Regions from separate parts of the Photobacterium sp. MCCC 1A19761 genome, predicted to be linked through region 2. Evidence: predicted binding sites of a transcription regulator. Region 2 holds the regulator's gene; each other region holds the start of a gene.
The links. The regulator CRP, encoded in region 2, controls carbon source genes, mostly activating them, when cyclic AMP is high. The targets are predictions, from matches to a motif close to TGTGANNNNNNTCACA.
Positions count from the first base shown of each region.

Region 1: a site for CRP is predicted at 1,734-1,749, ahead of nagE (N-acetylglucosamine-specific PTS transporter subunit IIBC). Genes of this name have one in related genera too.
Region 3: a site for CRP is predicted at 1,869-1,884, ahead of VV869_RS08860 (CTP synthase). Genes of this name have one in related genera too.
Region 4: a site for CRP is predicted at 1,486-1,501, ahead of VV869_RS16300 (NupC/NupG family nucleoside CNT transporter). Genes of this name have one in related genera too.

Region 1 is NZ_JAZGTF010000001.1:352,428-356,643, reverse strand. Features, by position in the region: gene nagA (N-acetylglucosamine-6-phosphate deacetylase) at 1-796, opposite strand, end outside; gene nagB (glucosamine-6-phosphate deaminase) at 814-1,614, opposite strand; gene nagE (N-acetylglucosamine-specific PTS transporter subunit IIBC) at 1,867-3,429, shown strand; gene glnS (glutamine--tRNA ligase) at 3,652-4,216, shown strand, end outside.
Region 2 is NZ_JAZGTF010000009.1:223,693-227,908, reverse strand. Features, by position in the region: gene VV869_RS11445 (phosphoribulokinase) at 1-779, shown strand, start outside; gene VV869_RS11440 (OsmC family protein) at 844-1,248, opposite strand; gene crp (cAMP-activated global transcriptional regulator CRP) at 1,522-2,154, shown strand; gene VV869_RS11430 (hypothetical protein) at 2,509-2,703, shown strand; gene VV869_RS11425 (DUF1338 domain-containing protein) at 2,900-3,694, opposite strand; gene astD (succinylglutamate-semialdehyde dehydrogenase) at 3,741-4,216, opposite strand, start outside.
Region 3 is NZ_JAZGTF010000006.1:211,933-216,148, reverse strand. Features, by position in the region: gene eno (phosphopyruvate hydratase) at 1-64, opposite strand, end outside; gene VV869_RS08860 (CTP synthase) at 145-1,785, opposite strand; gene mazG (nucleoside triphosphate pyrophosphohydrolase) at 1,974-2,777, opposite strand; gene relA (GTP diphosphokinase) at 2,859-4,216, opposite strand, start outside.
Region 4 is NZ_JAZGTF010000017.1:142,748-146,963, forward strand. Features, by position in the region: gene glgX (glycogen debranching protein GlgX) at 1-359, shown strand, start outside; gene VV869_RS16290 (hypothetical protein) at 414-623, shown strand; gene VV869_RS16295 (TatD family hydrolase) at 634-1,428, shown strand; gene VV869_RS16300 (NupC/NupG family nucleoside CNT transporter) at 1,649-2,902, shown strand; gene VV869_RS16305 (XapX domain-containing protein) at 3,366-3,542, shown strand; gene deoC (deoxyribose-phosphate aldolase) at 3,947-4,216, shown strand, end outside.

The sequences.
Region 1 (4,216 bases), on a different contig from region 2:
CCAGCTTGTCTCCTTTCAGGCGATGCGCCATGCGGATATTGGCATAATCGACATGGAAGCCATCGGCGATGATCCCGGTATACACCTCAGGTGTATCGTAAATGGCACCGACCATGCCCGGTTCACGGCCGGCAATTGGGCTCATGGCATTGAACAGGTGGGTGGCAAACGTGATCCCGGCTTCAAACCCCTGACGGGCTTCAACATAGGTGGCGTTGGTGTGACCGGCGGAGACGATGATCCCGGCATCGGCCAGTTGCCGGATGTGGTCATGATCGTTGCGTTCCGGCGCCAGGGTGACCTTGGTGATGATGTCGGCGTTGTCGCACAGGGTGCGGATCATCGCATCGTCGGAGCGACGGATATGATCGACACTATGGATGCCTTTTTTCATCACGTTCAGGTAAGGCCCTTCCAGGTGCAGGCCGAGCGAGTGATTCTGGTACTGGCTGTGATAGTCGCGCGCGGCTTTGATGGCGGCTTTCATATCGTCATCAGACGAGGTGATCAGCGTCGGGAGAAAGCTGGTACAGCCGGACTTCAGGTTAGCGCGGTGCATGGTATGGATAGTGTCGGCGTTGATCTCGTCATTGAGCATGACACCACCACAGCCGTTCAGTTGCAGATCAATAAAGCCTGGCGTGAGGTTGGCACCCGCTAAATCGCGGACTTCAATCCCTTCAGGCAGTTCGGTTTCCGGGCAAACAGCATGAATGTTCACGCCGTCAATGATAACGGCGTGGTGATTCAGCACATCGCTTCCGGTGAAAATACGACAGTTGGTAAGCGCGTACATGAACAATTCCTTACGGGTTACAGGTGTTTGATATTTTCAGCTTCCAGTTCCTGGAAGTACTTCACGGTTTTCACTTTCAGTTCCTGAGTGGACGGTTCGTCGCAAACAATCAGGGACTTCGGATGCAGTTGCAGGGCGGAGACAGTCCACAGGTGGTTGACGGAGCCTTCGACAGCCGCTTCAAGCGCCAGGGCTTTGCCATGGCCGGTGACCAGGATCATGATCTCAGCAGCATCGAGCAGGGTGCCGACCCCGATGGTCAGGGCGTATTTCGGCACCTGATTGATGTCGCCTTCAAAGAAACGGGAGTTGGCGATACGCGTATCTTGCGTCAGGGTTTTGATTCGGGTCCGTGAAGACAGCGAAGATGCCGGCTCATTAAAGGCAATATGACCGTCGTTCCCAACGCCGCCCATGAACAGATGAATCTTGCCGTAGGACTTAATTTTCGCCTCGTAACGCTGGCATTCTGCCTCGTGATCTAAGGTGTTTCCGTTCAGCAGATTGATGTTTTCTTCTTGAATATCAATATGGTTAAAGAAGTTGTTGTACATGAAGCTACGGTACGACTCCGGATGGTCGGCCGGGATACCGATGTACTCATCCATATTGAAGGTTACCACGTGCTTGAAACTTACTTCTCCGGCTTTATAAAGGTCAATCAAGCGCTTATATGTCGCCAGTGGTGTCCCGCCCGTCGGCAGGCCCAAAACAAAGGGGCGTTCAGCCGTAGGTTGAAATTTATTAATACGATCAGCGATATAGCGCGCTGACCACAGACCAACTTCTTTCGCATCTTGCAGTGGGATTAGTCTCACGGTGACACCTCATTCCAGTAGAAAACACAATAAAATCGTAGCGGATTCATCCTTTGTTTTGAATGATAAAATAAGTTTTATGATCGGGCTAGCAAAATCGCTCTATCATGGCCTGAGCTGGTGATAATGATCACAATTGTTGAGGTTTTAATTTGCGGGTCAAAATTAATCTCTTACACTGCTGATAACTTAATCGGATAGCTAAAATAAGTTATCCCTATCGCATCTGAGAAAACCACAGGGGGAATCAAGGTGAATATTCTTGGATATATGCAAAAACTGGGTAAAGCGTTAATGCTTCCCATTGCTGTACTACCGGTAGCCGGGCTGTTACTGCGCTTGGGACAAGCGGACGTGTTCGACATTCCATTTATGGCGCAAGCAGGCGGTGCTATTTTCGGTCAGCTGCCATTACTATTCGGAATCGGCATCGCGATTGGTTTGTCTAAAGATGGTGCAGGTGCGGCTGGTCTGGCTGGTGCTGTGGCTTACTTCGTCTTGGATGTCACTGCAAAAACGATTGACCCTTCTATTAATATGTCGTTCTTCGGCGGCATCATTGCAGGTATTATTGCCGGCCATTCTTATAATCGTTTTCATATGACCAGCCTGCCACCATGGTTGGGTTTCTTTGCCGGGAAGCGTCTGGTTCCTATCATGTCCGGCCTGTTTGCTTTGGTCTTCGGTGCTGTTGCCGGTGAAGTTTGGCCACATATTCAAGCCGGTTTGGACGCTTTGGCACATGCGGTATCCAGCTCTGGTGCGATTGGTCAGTTCGTTTACGGTGTATTGAACCGTGGTTTGATCCCTGTTGGTCTTCACCATGTACTGAACTCATACTTCTGGTTTGGTATGGGAAGCTGTCAGGTGATCAATGTCGAGCCGGTTGCCATCTTGAATGGTGCAACTCAGCTGTGTATCGACCCAGCACTGGCGAAGCAACTGGTCGTTGGCCAATCACATGTCTTTGAGTTTAAAAACTCGGTGACTCCGGAAGTGACTGCTGTCGTGAAGGGGATTACAGAAACAGTGAACACCGGTGATCTGAACCGCTTCTTCGCAGGCGATAAATCTGCCGGCGTATTTATGAACGGTTTCTTCCCAATTATGATGTGGGGTCTGCCGGGCGCGGCACTGGCGATGATCCTGGCTGCACCAAAGCATAAACGCAGCCAAGTGATGGGTGCACTGGGTTCTGTGGCGTTCTGTTCTTTCCTGACAGGGATCACTGAGCCGCTGGAGTTCATGTTTGTCTTCCTGGCACCGGCACTGTATGCGCTGCATGCAATCTTCACTGGTCTGTCTCTGGTGATTGCCAATATGTTCGGCACGCTACACGGCTTTACGTTCTCCGCGGGTCTGATTGACTTTGCCCTGAACTGGGGTCTGGCGACGAAGCCTCTAATGCTGCTGATGATCGGCATTGGTTTCTTCTTCCTGTACTTCGTGACCTTCAGTGTGGCCATCCGTGCCTTCAACCTGAAATCACCTGGTCGTGAAGATGACGACGGTGAAGAAACCGAAGCTGCAACGGGTTCTAAGGAAACCGGTGAACTGGCGAAGCAATACCTGAAAGCCCTGGGCGGCCACGGCAACCTGGAAAACATCGATGCCTGTATTACCCGTCTGCGTCTGACGCTGAAAGACAGCAGCCTAGCGGATGAGAAGACGCTGAAAGCACTGGGTGCGATGGGTGTTGTGAAGCTGGGGACGAATAACCTGCAGGTTATTCTGGGCCCATTGGCTGAAATTGTTGCCGGTGAGATGAAGAAAATCCCGGCTTCTGAAGACCTTTCTTCAGTGAAATTGCCTTAAGTCTTTGCTTTCCTACGCGACTGATAAGGATTCGTCGCCAGAAGGAAGCCCGGGACTTGTCGGTAACTAAATCGGTTGCCCGGCAATATCCTCCAAGAAACCCCGCAATAGCGGGGTTTTTTTATCCATATCGACAAACAATGCATACTATTTGTTGAGTCGTGACCCATATTTATGGATCATAGAGAATCCAAATCCTGTAAAGCACACGAGGTGTCTTTGATGAGTGAGTCTGAAGCTCGTCCAACTAACTTTATCCGCCAAATCATCGATGCGGATCTAGCCAGTGGCAAACATACAAGCGTTCATACCCGATTCCCGCCGGAGCCGAACGGCTACCTGCATATCGGTCATGCGAAATCCATCTGCTTGAACTTCGGCATTGCTCAGGACTATCAGGGTCAATGTAATCTTCGTTTTGATGATACGAACCCTGAAAAAGAAGACATCGAATACGTTGAGTCGATTAAGAACGATGTTAACTGGCTGGGCTTTGAGTGGGACGGTGAGATTTGTTATTCATCGAACTATTTCGACAAGCTATACGGGTATGCGATTGAATTGATTAATAAAGGCTTAGCTTATGTTGATGAGCTGAGCCCGGAACAGATCCGTGAGTACCGCGGAACACTGACCGAGCCTGGGAAACCAAGCCCGTACCGTGATCGTCCGGTTGAAGAAAGCCTGGCGCTGTTCGAGTCCATGAAAAATGGGGAAGTGGCAGAAGGCAAGATGTGCCTGCGCGCCAAGATCGACATGGCGTCACCGTTTATGGTGATGCGCGATC
Region 2 (4,216 bases):
TGATGGGCATTAATGCGGCCTGGCTGGAAGGCGACAGCTTCCACCGCTTTACCCGACCGGAAATGGACGTCGAGATCCGTAAGGCCAAAGAGCAGGGCCGGCATATCAGCTACTTTGGTCCTCAGGCCAATGACTTTGCCCAACTGGAAAACTTTTTCCGTCAGTACGGCGATGACGGCAGCGGTAAATTCCGCCGCTACCTCCACACCTTCGATGAGGCCGTGCCCTACAACCAAATGCCGGGTACTTTTACCCCATGGCAGGATCTGCCGGAAAATACCAATGTCTTGTTCTATGAAGGACTGCACGGCGGGGTAGTGGATGGCGATATCAATGTCGCCCAGCATGTCGACCTGCTGATCGGCATGGTACCGATCGTCAACCTGGAGTGGATTCAGAAAATTGTCCGCGATACCCGCGATCGGGGTCATTCCCGCGAAGCCGTGATGGACTCCGTGGTCCGGTCGATGGATGACTACCTTAACTACATCACCCCGCAGTTCTCACGCACCCATATCAACTTCCAGCGCGTGCCGACAGTTGACACCTCCAACCCGTTTACCGCCAAGGCAATTCCGAGTCTGGATGAAAGCTTTGTGGTGATCCGCTTTCGTGGGATCAAAAATGTCGACTTCCCGTACCTGCTGGCGATGATCCAGGGCTCGTTTATGTCACGCCACAATACCCTGGTGGTGCCGGGCGGCAAGATGAGTTTCGCGATGGAACTGATCATGGGGCCGCTGATCCAGCAGCTGATCGAAACCGGCAAATTCGGCTAAACCGGCTTCCGACTCATATCAGAGCGTGACGAGAAGACTGGCTTCTCGTCACACGCGAACATCCTTACGCTGGCACTACGGCATAGGAGTGGGTCATCTCTACCCCTTCACCCAGCATCAGGCACACCGAGCAGTACTTCTCCAGCGAATCCGCCACGGTTTTGGCCACCAGCGCTTCGTCCAGATCATGGCCGGTGACGACAAAGTGTAGGTTGGCGGTGGTAAAAATGCGCGGCGCCTGCTCCCGGCGGACCGAGGTAATTTGCGCTTCACAGCCGGTGATCTGCTGGCCGGCGGATTTCAGCCCGTCCACCACATCGACCGAGCTGCAACCGCCCGCAGCCATCAGGACCAGCTCCATCGGGCTGGGTGCTGTCGCTCCGCCATTGCCGTCCATCACCACGCTGTGACCGGAGTTGGACTGCCCCAAAAATGTCATCTCTTCGACCCATTTCACCCGTGATTGCATTGCTTACTCCTTACTACTGACAGGGGTTTCAGACACTATCTCACAACTGTGTGATCATGTGCACAGTTAGAACGGCAAAATGCCAATTTCAGATAGATCAATATCAAGAAAAACCCGGCGAAAAAAGATAAACTCTCAACTAATTATTCACGTGAGCTTGCAGCCCAGCGGCTGACTGGCATATCCTAGTCGGCGAACAATGTTATTGTGATGCTCAGCCGCGAATTATAGGGATGTCATTGCTGGGCAACAAACGCAGAGGAAGTTAGTAATATGGTTCCAGGTAAACCTCAAACAGATCCAACGCTAGAGTGGTTTCTTTCGCATTGCCACATTCATAAATACCCATCAAAGAGCACTTTGATCCATGCGGGCGAGAAAGCAGAAACTCTCTACTACATCGTCAAGGGTTCTGTTGCCGTATTGATCAAGGATGAAGAAGGCAAGGAGATGATCCTGTCTTACCTCAACCAGGGCGACTTCATTGGTGAGCTGGGCCTGTTCGAAGAAGGCCAAGAGCGTACCGCCTGGGTTCGTGCTAAAACCCCATGTGAAGTGGCTGAAATCTCATTCAAGAAATTCCGTCAGCTGATCCAGGTGAATCCGGACATCCTGATGCGTCTTTCTGCGCAAATGGCAAGCCGCCTGCAAGTCACCAGCCAGAAAGTCGGCGACCTGGCCTTCCTGGATGTAACCGGTCGTATTGCCCAGACGCTGCTGAATCTGGCCAAGCAGCCAGATGCCATGACCCACCCGGACGGCATGCAGATTAAGATCACCCGTCAGGAAATCGGTCAAATCGTCGGTTGTTCGCGTGAAACCGTCGGTCGTATCCTGAAGATGCTGGAAGAGCAGAACCTGATTTCTGCCCACGGCAAAACCATTGTGGTTTACGGCACCCGCTAAGCGCCGACCCAATCCTATTTCAAAAGCCGCACTCAGTGCGGCTTTTTTCATTTCAGGCCTTGTTCCATTTCGGAGCTGATTTCATTTCTGAGCTTTTTCCATTACAGCGCTTTTCAATTATAGAGCTTTCAGTTACAGCGCTTTCTTCAATCCTGTGACCGGTACGCCCTGCCGGCCCCTCCGGCTTGCACTCTGCCAATTTAATGCTACATTGAGCATATTGCTGGATCGGTATGCCATACGAAGGCATCCCCCGGACAGGTGGCCTCTCGGCAACGAACCACCGAGCAATCAACGGACAAAAAACCGACAACGGACTCACACAAAATCGAGCAACCAACGAACTGTAACGATATGGATATCGAACGTTTTGCGCCCAACACCAGCACCACCCCACCGACGGTGCTGCAAGCTCTGCCCGCCACCATCGAAATGACCGGTTTTAGCGATCCGCGCCACTACCTGGCGCAGCAACCCCCGTTAGATCCCGAAAGCCGCCACCAGGATCAGGAAACCGCCTGGGTGCCGCCGCTCGACAGCCAGCATTAGCCCAAGACCGTTGCAAAAAAACGTTGCAAAAGTCGTTGCAAAAACCGTGGCAACGACATCGGCGAAACGCTTGCTGAGCAATCTGACGGACATAAAAATACAGCCCGGGTAATCTCTTACCCGGGCTGTTGATGGATTCAACGAAGCAGCAGTGCCTCAATGAGCGAACACGGAGGCACGGCTCCTCAGCGCGCGATCACTGATTGGTACTTTCGAAAATCTTATCCGCCGAGGCTTCAACGAAGCCGCGATACAGCTCGCCGTCCGCTGTCGGATAACGCTTGGCAAACTCATAGAACCCGCCCGGGATCTCCCGAACGCCGTCCAGGAAGTTGACCGCCACCCGATCCGCCATGGTCGATGACTGCTCCAGCAACACTTCCGGGCTGCCTTTCACTTCACCGCCCGACTCATTGATCGCAAAACCGTTATGGCGCAGCAGGTGGTTGACCTCGTGTACTTCGGTGAACTGCTCCAGCTGGTTGATGCTCACGGTAAAGTGGTTGGCACCGAAACCATGGGCCGCAACCCAGCCGGCATACTCACTTTCTGCCGACAGCAGCTCGTAAGTAGCATAATCGAGGTCCCACAACCGGCCACCATACAGGAACGCCGGATCGTTCAGAGCCGACTCCGGCACCTGGCTGACCAGATCGCGAACGGTTTGCTGCAGCAGGGATGAGAACTGCCCGACCAACAACTCACTGATAAAGACCTTCGGTGCCGCCGGATTCGGATGCTCGAAATGCTCGGCATACAGCTTCTTCGCTTCGAAGTGATACTTGCCGCACGGCTTATAGCCAATCGCAATAAACGGTGCCGCCAGACGATCCAGTCCGACCTGCGGCAGGTTAAATGTCCGCAGCGCGATATGATCGTTGAGCAGGGGTTCATCTTCCTCAAGCAGGTCATGAACCTGCGCGGCTGATGGACACAAACGCTGGGTGTAATCTTGCCACAGCGCGTTAAACAATTGTTCGACCTTTTCCATGTTGCTTGTTCCCCTTACCTAATCGCAGTGTCGCGGCCGGCGCGACTTACAGAGTGATCCCCGGCGACAGTTGTGCCGGCAATTCGGTATGCTCGCCTTCCATCGATGCCATCGGGTAGGCACAGTAGTCGGCCGCATAGTACGCGCTCGGACGCAGGTTGCCCGAAGCGCCCGGACCACCAAACGGTGCATCACCGCTGGCACCGGTCAGCTGACGGTTACGGTTGACGATCCCGGCACGGATATGGTCAATAAAGTATTGCCACTCGTCATCCTGAGTCGTCACCAGACCCGCAGACAGGCCGTAACGCGTGTTATTGGCCAGCTCAACCGCTTGGGCCAGATCATCATAGCGGGCCACCTGCAGCAGCGGACCGAAGTATTCTTCATCCGGCAGCTCAGCAATCTTGCTGACTTCAATGATCCCCGGCGTGACCACGGCGCCCTGACCACGTTTGGCCTCCAGCAGCACCTCACCACCCAGGCTCACCAGGTTTTCCTGGGCACGGATGATGTTATCCG
Region 3 (4,216 bases), on a different contig from region 2:
CAACAGTTGGGTTACCACGTGAATCGATAATTTCACGACCTAGAACTTTAACGATCTTAGACATTATGTTTCCTCTTGCTTTATCTTCAATTTAAAAGCTAAAAAAATAGCTGTAGCGCTTTTTGCCACAGCTATCCGTAATCCTTACTTATTCAGCTCACCGCGCAGGTTATCGCCTGCCGCTTTCACAAAGCCTTCAAACAGTGGATGGCCGTCGCGAGGCGTAGAGGTGAACTCAGGGTGGAACTGAGCCGCCACAAACCATGGGTGGTTCGGGATCTCGATAATTTCCACCAGTTTCTTGTCTGCAGACAGACCAGAAATTTTCAGACCCGCTTTCTCCAGTTTCGGCAGCAGGTTGTTATTCACTTCGTAACGGTGGCGATGACGCTCGTGAATCGTCGCGTTGCCATACAGCGCACGAGCTTTCGAGCCTTCGGCCAGATGACACAGCTGAGAGCCCAGACGCATGGTGCCGCCCAGATCCGACTTCTCGGTACGCTCTTCCACCTTGCCTTCGCTGTCAACCCACTCGGTGATCAGACCAACCACCGGATATTTGGTTTCTGGATTAAATTCTGTGGAATGCGCGCCTTCCATGCCGGCTACATTGCGGGCGAACTCAATCAGCGCCACTTGCATGCCCAGGCAGATGCCCAGGTATGGGATCTTATTTTCACGGGCATATTGCGCCGTGATGATCTTCCCTTCGACACCACGACCACCGAAGCCGCCAGGAACCAGGATTGCATCCAGGCCTTCCAGCACTTCTGTGCCTTTCGATTCAACATCTTGTGAATCCACGTACTTGATGTTGACTGACAGGCGGTTTTTCAGGCCCGCATGTTTCAGGGCTTCGTTCACCGACTTGTACGCATCCGGCAGTTCGATGTACTTACCGACCATACCAATGGTCACTTCAGCCGTTGGATTGGCTTCTTCGTAGATCACCTGCTCCCATTCAGACAGGTTTGCTTCCGGTGCGTTAATGCCAAAGCGCTGACATACCAGATCATCCAGGCCCTGAGCCTTGATCAGTTGTGGGATCTTGTAGATGGAATCGACATCTTTCATTGAGATGACCGCTTTTTCCGGCACGTTACAGAACAGTGCAATCTTGGCACGCTCGTTTGCCGGGATCATGCGGTCAGAACGGCAAATCAGCACATCCGGCTGGATCCCGATCGACAGCAGCTCTTTCACCGAATGCTGGGTTGGCTTGGTTTTCACTTCACCGGCAGCAGCCAGGTAAGGAACCAGCGTCAGGTGCATGAACATGGCGCGCTCGCGGCCCAGTTCAACCGCCAGCTGACGGATGGCTTCCATAAACGGCAGGGACTCGATGTCACCCACAGTACCACCGACTTCGACGATCGCCACATCATGGCCTTCGGCACCGGCGATCACACGCTCTTTGATTTCATTGGTGATATGCGGGATGACCTGGATAGTCGCACCCAGATAGTCGCCACGACGCTCTTTACGCAGCACGTCCGCGTACACGCGGCCAGCCGTAAAGTTGTTGCGCTTGGTCATTTTGGTGCGAATAAAACGCTCGTAGTGACCCAGGTCAAGGTCGGTCTCTGCACCGTCTTCCGTTACGAATACTTCACCGTGTTGAATCGGGCTCATGGTGCCTGGGTCAACGTTGATGTAAGGGTCTAGTTTCATCATGGTCACTTTCAGACCACGTGCTTCTAGAATCGCTGCCAGAGAGGCTGCAGCAATACCTTTACCTAGAGAGGATACGACCCCGCCCGTAACAAAAATGTAATTCGTCGTCATGTTTTACCTGGAAGATTGGTATAGAGGATATAAAAAGTATCTGGACGGGAAATTAGTATACCAGACACACTTTATCGCCACAACGTGAAAACTATCACAGCATTGGCAGTTTTTTTTTGTCTCAAATCAAAGATCCCGGCGGGTACTGCCGCCGGGACCTCATTCCGTTCAACGGCTAAGCAAGGCGGTTAACGCTCGCGCTGTTTGACGCGATGCCATTCCTGATCGAGCATCTCGAGCGAGCAGTCTTCAACACGCTTCCCTTGTTCTAGCACACTTTTTTCAACTTCGCGAAACCGGCGTTCGAATTTTTGGTTGGCCCGCTGCAGTGCCGTTTCCGGCTTCACTTTCAGATGGCGGCTGAGGTTGACCACAGCAAACAGCAGATCGCCGATCTCATCCTCGATGTTGTCCTGAGACGGTGACACCTGGATGACTTCATCCATCACTTCGTCCAATTCTTCGCGGACTTTCTCGACCACCGGCCCCAGGCTGTCCCAGTCAAAGCCGTGCTTGGCACAGCGTTTCTGGATTTTTTCCGCCCGGAGCAGCGCCGGCAGGGCTTGGGGGATATTGGCCAGCAGACTGGCATCTGCGGCTTTCGCGGCCCGCTCTTTGGCTTTTTCGGCTTCCCAGTTGGCGTGGATCTCCGCCTCGCTGGCAAACTCGGTGTCTCCGAACACATGGGGATGGCGGCGGATCAATTTGTCATTGATACCGCGGACCACATCTTCAAACGCAAACAGCCCCTGCTCTTTGCCGAGCTGACTGTAAAAGATCACCTGAAACAGCAAATCCCCCAGCTCTTCGCGCACCTCATCCCAATTTTTCTGATTGATGGCATCGGCGACCTCATACGCTTCTTCGAGCGTGTGCGGCACGATGGAGGCAAAGTCCTGCTTCAGATCCCACGGACATCCCGTCTCGGGATCCCGCAATTTCGCCATAATCTCGAGCAACAGCTCAATGGCCGTCGGTGTGTTGTCACTCATGTCAAATACTGCCTTTTCAATTTGCTGGCGATACAAAAACGGGCAGCCAGGCTACCCGTTCCAATCCCGTGATGGGAGACATTAATGGAGCCGCTTGGCTTCAGCAACATCCTTGACCTGCTCCACCCGCTTGAGCACCCGGCCCAACACTTCCAGATCAGTCAGCTCCAGGTCGAAGTCCATGATCGACATTTGTTTTTTGAAATCGATCCGGCTCTTCACCCCGGCCACTTTCACCTTCTCGTTGGCGAAGGTGTTGGTCAGCTCCTTCAACAAGCCGTTACGCTCCGAGGCCGTTACCCGGACCGTCAGCGTATAGCTGCCGACAAAGCCGCCGCCCCAGACGGTATCGATGATCCGCTCCGGCGCAACATGGCGCAGCTCTTCCAGCTGTTCGCAGTCCTGGCGGTGCACCGAAATGCCACGTCCCTGGGTCACGAAACCCTGGATCTCATCGCCCGGGATCGGCTGGCAACACCGGGCCAGGTGGGTCATCAGGTTATCCACCCCTTCCACCACCACGGCATCCCGCTGTGGCTTTTTGGCGGTTCTCTGGCCGGCTTCACTGAGTTTTTCCAGCAGCTGCTGATCTTCTTCCGCGGCCGTCGGCTTGTTCACCAGCGCATTGATGTGGTTAACGACCTGATTGATCCGCAGGTCGCCGCTGCCGATCCCGGCAAACAGTTCGACCGGCGACGGTACATTGAACCGCTTCAGCGCGTAGGCTTCGGCATCTTTCAGCGTCGCACCGATTTTGGCCAGCTCGGTCTCGAGGATTTCCCGCCCGGCGGCGATGTTCTTGTCACGGTCCTGCTTACGGAACCAGGCATGCACCTTGGCCCGGGCCCGGCTGGAAGTCACAAAGCCCAGGTTCGGGTTCAGCCAGTCGCGCGACGGGTTCGGCTCCTTCTGGGTGATGATCTCGACCTGATCGCCCATTTGCAGGTGATAGGTAAACGGCACAATCCGCCCTTCGACCTTGGCGCCGATACACCGGTGCCCCACTTCCGAGTGAATGTGGTAGGCAAAATCAAGCGGTGTAGCATTCATCGGCAGGTCGACCACATCCCCTTTCGGCGTAAAAGCGTAGACGCGATCATCAAACACCTGACTGCGCAGCTCTTCCAGCATCTCGCCGGAATCGGACATCTCTTCCTGCCAGGCCAGCAGTTTGCGCAGCCAGTTGATTTTCTCGTCGTAGGCCGACTTGGCCCCGCCGGTCGCCCCTTCCTTGTATTTCCAGTGAGCAGCCACCCCCAGTTCCGACTCTTCATGCATTTGCTTGGTTCGGATCTGGATCTCGATGGTTTTGCCTTCCGGCCCCAGCACCACGGTATGGATCGACTGATAGCCGTTCGGTTTCGGGTTGGCGACATAGTCATCAAACTCTTTCGGCAGATGACGGTACTTGGTGTGCACCACCCCCAGCGCGGCGTAAC
Region 4 (4,216 bases), on a different contig from region 2:
CCATCGACTGGCACATGCATGTCTCGCTCAACACCGTGCTCAAAAGCGTCGGGATTGACTGGCACGGCCTGAAACCGAATCAGCCGGACTGGTCGGCCCATTCCCATTCTCTGGCCTCGACGGTGATCCACCCGATCAGCGGTGATGAGTTGTATGTGATCTGCAATGCCTACTGGGACCCGCTGATTTTTACCCTGCCGGACCGGGATTATCAGGACTGGCACCTTTTAGTGAATACCGCTGCGCCCAGCCCGGCTGATATCTATCCCATTGAGCAAGCGCCGCGTTATTATGACGAGACGATTTTGGTGACCGGGCGTAGTATGATCGTCATGGTTGCCAAGCCCGGCCATAAGTAGGCTCTATGTATAAGCAGGCTCTATGCGTGAGTGAGGCTCAATGAGCGAAAAGTCATGAATGATACGTCAAATGGGGAGAAGTCGATGCTGAACTGGCTGAAGCGGGGGATTGCCCGCTACGATCAATGGTGTGAACGCCTGGGGTTGGTTCCGGAAAACCGCCGCTGTTGTACGCCGATTCGTTACGATGAAGACGATCCACGCCATCCGTTGCAGCGTCGTGCCCGGTGCCAACTGAAAAACAGCGAATCCCGGCAGGATTAAAGGCGAGGCCATGATGATCGACAGCCACTGTCATTTCGATTTTGCGCCGTTTGATGCTGACCCGGCGGGGTACTTGGCCAAGGCTCGCCAAGTCGGGGTCGAGGCGCTGGTGATCCCGTCCGTCGGTGAGCGCAACTGGCAGGCGGTTCAGGCGCTGAGCCACCAGTTTGACTCAGTCTATTATGCGCTGGGCCTACACCCTTTTTTCAGTGCAGAGCACAGCGAGGCATCGCTGGCGTCTCTCGCTGAGCGTTTGGCGCAGGTGGCAGGCGAGGGCGCACAGCACGATCGCAAATGTGTGGCGGTCGGCGAGTGCGGACTTGATTTTGCCATTGCGCAGGCCGATCGCGATCAACAGCTGGCGTTGCTGCAACAGCAACTGATCCTTGCCAATACCTACCGGTTGCCGGTGATCTTGCACTGCCGTAAAGCCTTCCCGGAGCTGGTTGCCTTATTAAAGCAACATCCGCCGATTGCCGGGGGAGTCTATCATGGGTTTAGCGGCAGTCTGGCCCAGGCCGAGCAGGTGGTGGCGCTGGGGCTGAAGATCGGCGTCGGCGGGACCATTACCTATCCGAGGGCGAACAAGACCCGCAACACGGTAGCAGCATTGCCGCTGGAGGCGCTGGTGCTGGAGACTGATGCACCGGATATGCCGGTGGCCGGCCATCAGGGCGAGCCGAATCGTCCCGATCGGTTGTGTCATGTGATGCAGTCGCTTGTGGCGCTGCGGTCGGAATCTGCTCAGGAAATTGAATCGGTCACTTGCTTAACCACAACTGAACTCTTTGGCCTTTCTGTGTGAGGACGGTCACTGAATAAAAACGGTTGCGCAATTGGTTGCGTTAATTGCGGCACGTATAGTGATTTATGTCACAGCTGTGATTAAACTTTCACTTGGTTTCCGCATAAAGTGTGACGTTAGCATTACTTTATCCCGAATGGGGTTTGTATAATGCAGCGGACTCTTAAATGAGCCGAATTGTCGAGACGCCAAACTTAAACTTAAAGGGATGCCATAAACTATGAGCCTGTTTATGAGCCTGGTTGGGATGGCTGTGCTGCTGGGTATTGCAGTACTGTTATCTGATAACCGCAAAGCTATTAATTTACGTACTGTGGGTGGGGCATTTGCCATTCAATTTACTCTGGGTGCTTTCGTACTCTACGTTCCGTGGGGTAAGAATGCACTGGGCGCGGCAAGTGGCGCCGTTCAGAGTGTGATTGACTATGGTAATGTCGGTATTGAGTTCCTGTTCGGTAACCTGGTGAACTTCTCTGTTGAAGGCATTGGTTTCATCTTTGCATTCAAAGTGTTGCCAACGGTTATCTTCTTCTCTGCACTGATCAGCGTGCTGTACTACCTGGGCGTGATGCAAGTTGTCATCAACGTACTGGGTGGCGGTCTGCGTAAAGTGCTGGGTACATCAAATGCGGAATCCATGTCTGCAACAGCTAACATTTTTGTTGGTCAAACTGAAGCGCCGTTGGTTGTGCGTCCGTTTGTACCAAAAATGACGCAGTCTGAGCTGTTTGCGGTGATGTGTGGTGGTCTGGCGTCTGTTGCCGGTGGTGTACTGGCGGGTTATGCAGCCATGGGTGTACCGCTGGAGTACCTGATTGCAGCCTCGTTCATGGCAGCACCAGGTGGCCTGTTGTTCGCAAAAATCATCAAGCCTGAAACCGACACGCCAATCGAGCAAATCACTGGCGATGACGTGCAAGGCGACGACAAGCCTGCAAACGCCATCGATGCGGCGGCAAGCGGTGCCTCTTCAGGTATGCAACTGGCGCTGAACATCGGTGCGATGCTGCTGGCGTTCGTGGGTCTGATTGCCCTGATCAACGGGATGCTGGGTGGTATCGGTGGCTGGTTCGGTATGCCTGAGCTGACGCTGGAACTGATCCTGGGTTACGTGTTCATGCCGCTGGCTTACCTGATTGGTGTGCCATGGGCAGATGCCAACATCGCGGGCTCTTTCATCGGTCAGAAACTGATCCTGAACGAATTCGTGGCTTACCTGAGCTACGTTCCTTACCTGGGCGATGCAGCGCCGGTTGTCCTGTCTGAGAAGACCAAAGCAATCATCTCGTTTGCCCTGTGTGGTTTCGCGAACCTGTCTTCAGTCGCAATTCTGCTGGGTGGTCTGGGGAGCATTGCCCCGAACCGTCGTCACGACATTGCACGCTTCGGTATGAAAGCCGTTGCTGCAGGTACGCTGTCGAACCTGATGTCTGCGACCATCGCTGGTCTGTTCATCAGCCTGAGCGCGATGTAAGACATTCCTCAACTGAGGATGCCAAACGCCACAGCCTTGCTGTGGCGTTTTTGTATCTGTCGTCTCGGGGATGCCCAAAGTCCAAAGTCCAAAGTCCAAAGCCCAAAGTCCAAAGCCAAGCAACTTGGCGCATCAGTATCCGCGGGATCTGCCGGGAACTCGGATTGCCTGGCCGGTTGACCCCGTTCCGCTAGTGTCACCCGTCAGGTTCTGCTCTGGTGTCTGCCTCTGCCTCTGCCTCTGCCTCTGCCTCTGTTTCGGAAAAAGCACAGCCACAGCCATCAACACCCTGGGTAAACATTTCCGAACCCGGCGGCAGGGAAAAGCCATAAAATCGATTGCGCTCCGATTTCTGCCGCTGGGCATTGTTTACCATGGGCGGTAGTGAACAAGCGACACCTCAGGTGCAGCAGACTACACTTTTCTTGGTGCTGTGACAGACAGAGAGAAGTGTATGAATACCATGTATGAAGTTCTGCTGGCGCTGATGGCCGGGTTTATCGTCGGGGTTTTGTTTTCAGCGATTAAGCTGCCAATCCCGGCACCACCGGTACTCTCCGGGGTGATGGGGATCGTCGGGGTATACCTGGGCGCGATTGCCTACCGCTGGATTATCGAGCACTTTTTCACCTCCTTATAGCGCAGGCGGTACGCTGCAGATTGTGTTCTCGCGGTAAACAGATTGTCCACTACAGGAAACGTATCTTTGATGGTGGGGTGTTCATCAGCTTGCTATGATGGGCCGGAACCATCAAAGATTGACGGTAGCTGTTTCAGTAGATTTACGTCGTGGTGAGATGCTTGTCACGATTTGCTGAATGGCACGACGGCAGGGTAACCCGGAGGGCCGGATATCCTGCGCGGTGAAAAGGAAATCAATCAGGTTGCGCATGCCGAAATGACAGCCTGAGTCTTCAAGGAATCAAGTCCGCTCATTGAACTGTTCGCGATAGGCGCACCGTGTGCGGTGGCGCTACTGTTCGCCTCAGGCGGATGGAACAGTTTCTATAAGCTTGGTAGAAAATAACTGGACTGGAGATAGTCATGAGCGATTTAAAAGCTGCTGCACTGCGTGCACTTCAACTAATGGATCTTACCACTCTGAATGACGACGACACCGACGCCAAAGTCATCGAGCTGTGTAAGAACGCCAAAACGCCTGTAGGCAATACAGCAGCGATCTGCATCTACCCACGTTTCATTCCTGTAGCGAAAAAGCAACTGCGTGAGCAAGGGACGCCGGAAGTGCGCATTGCCACGGTCACGAACTTCCCGCACGGCAACGACGATATCGCCATTGCCGTCGCTGAAACT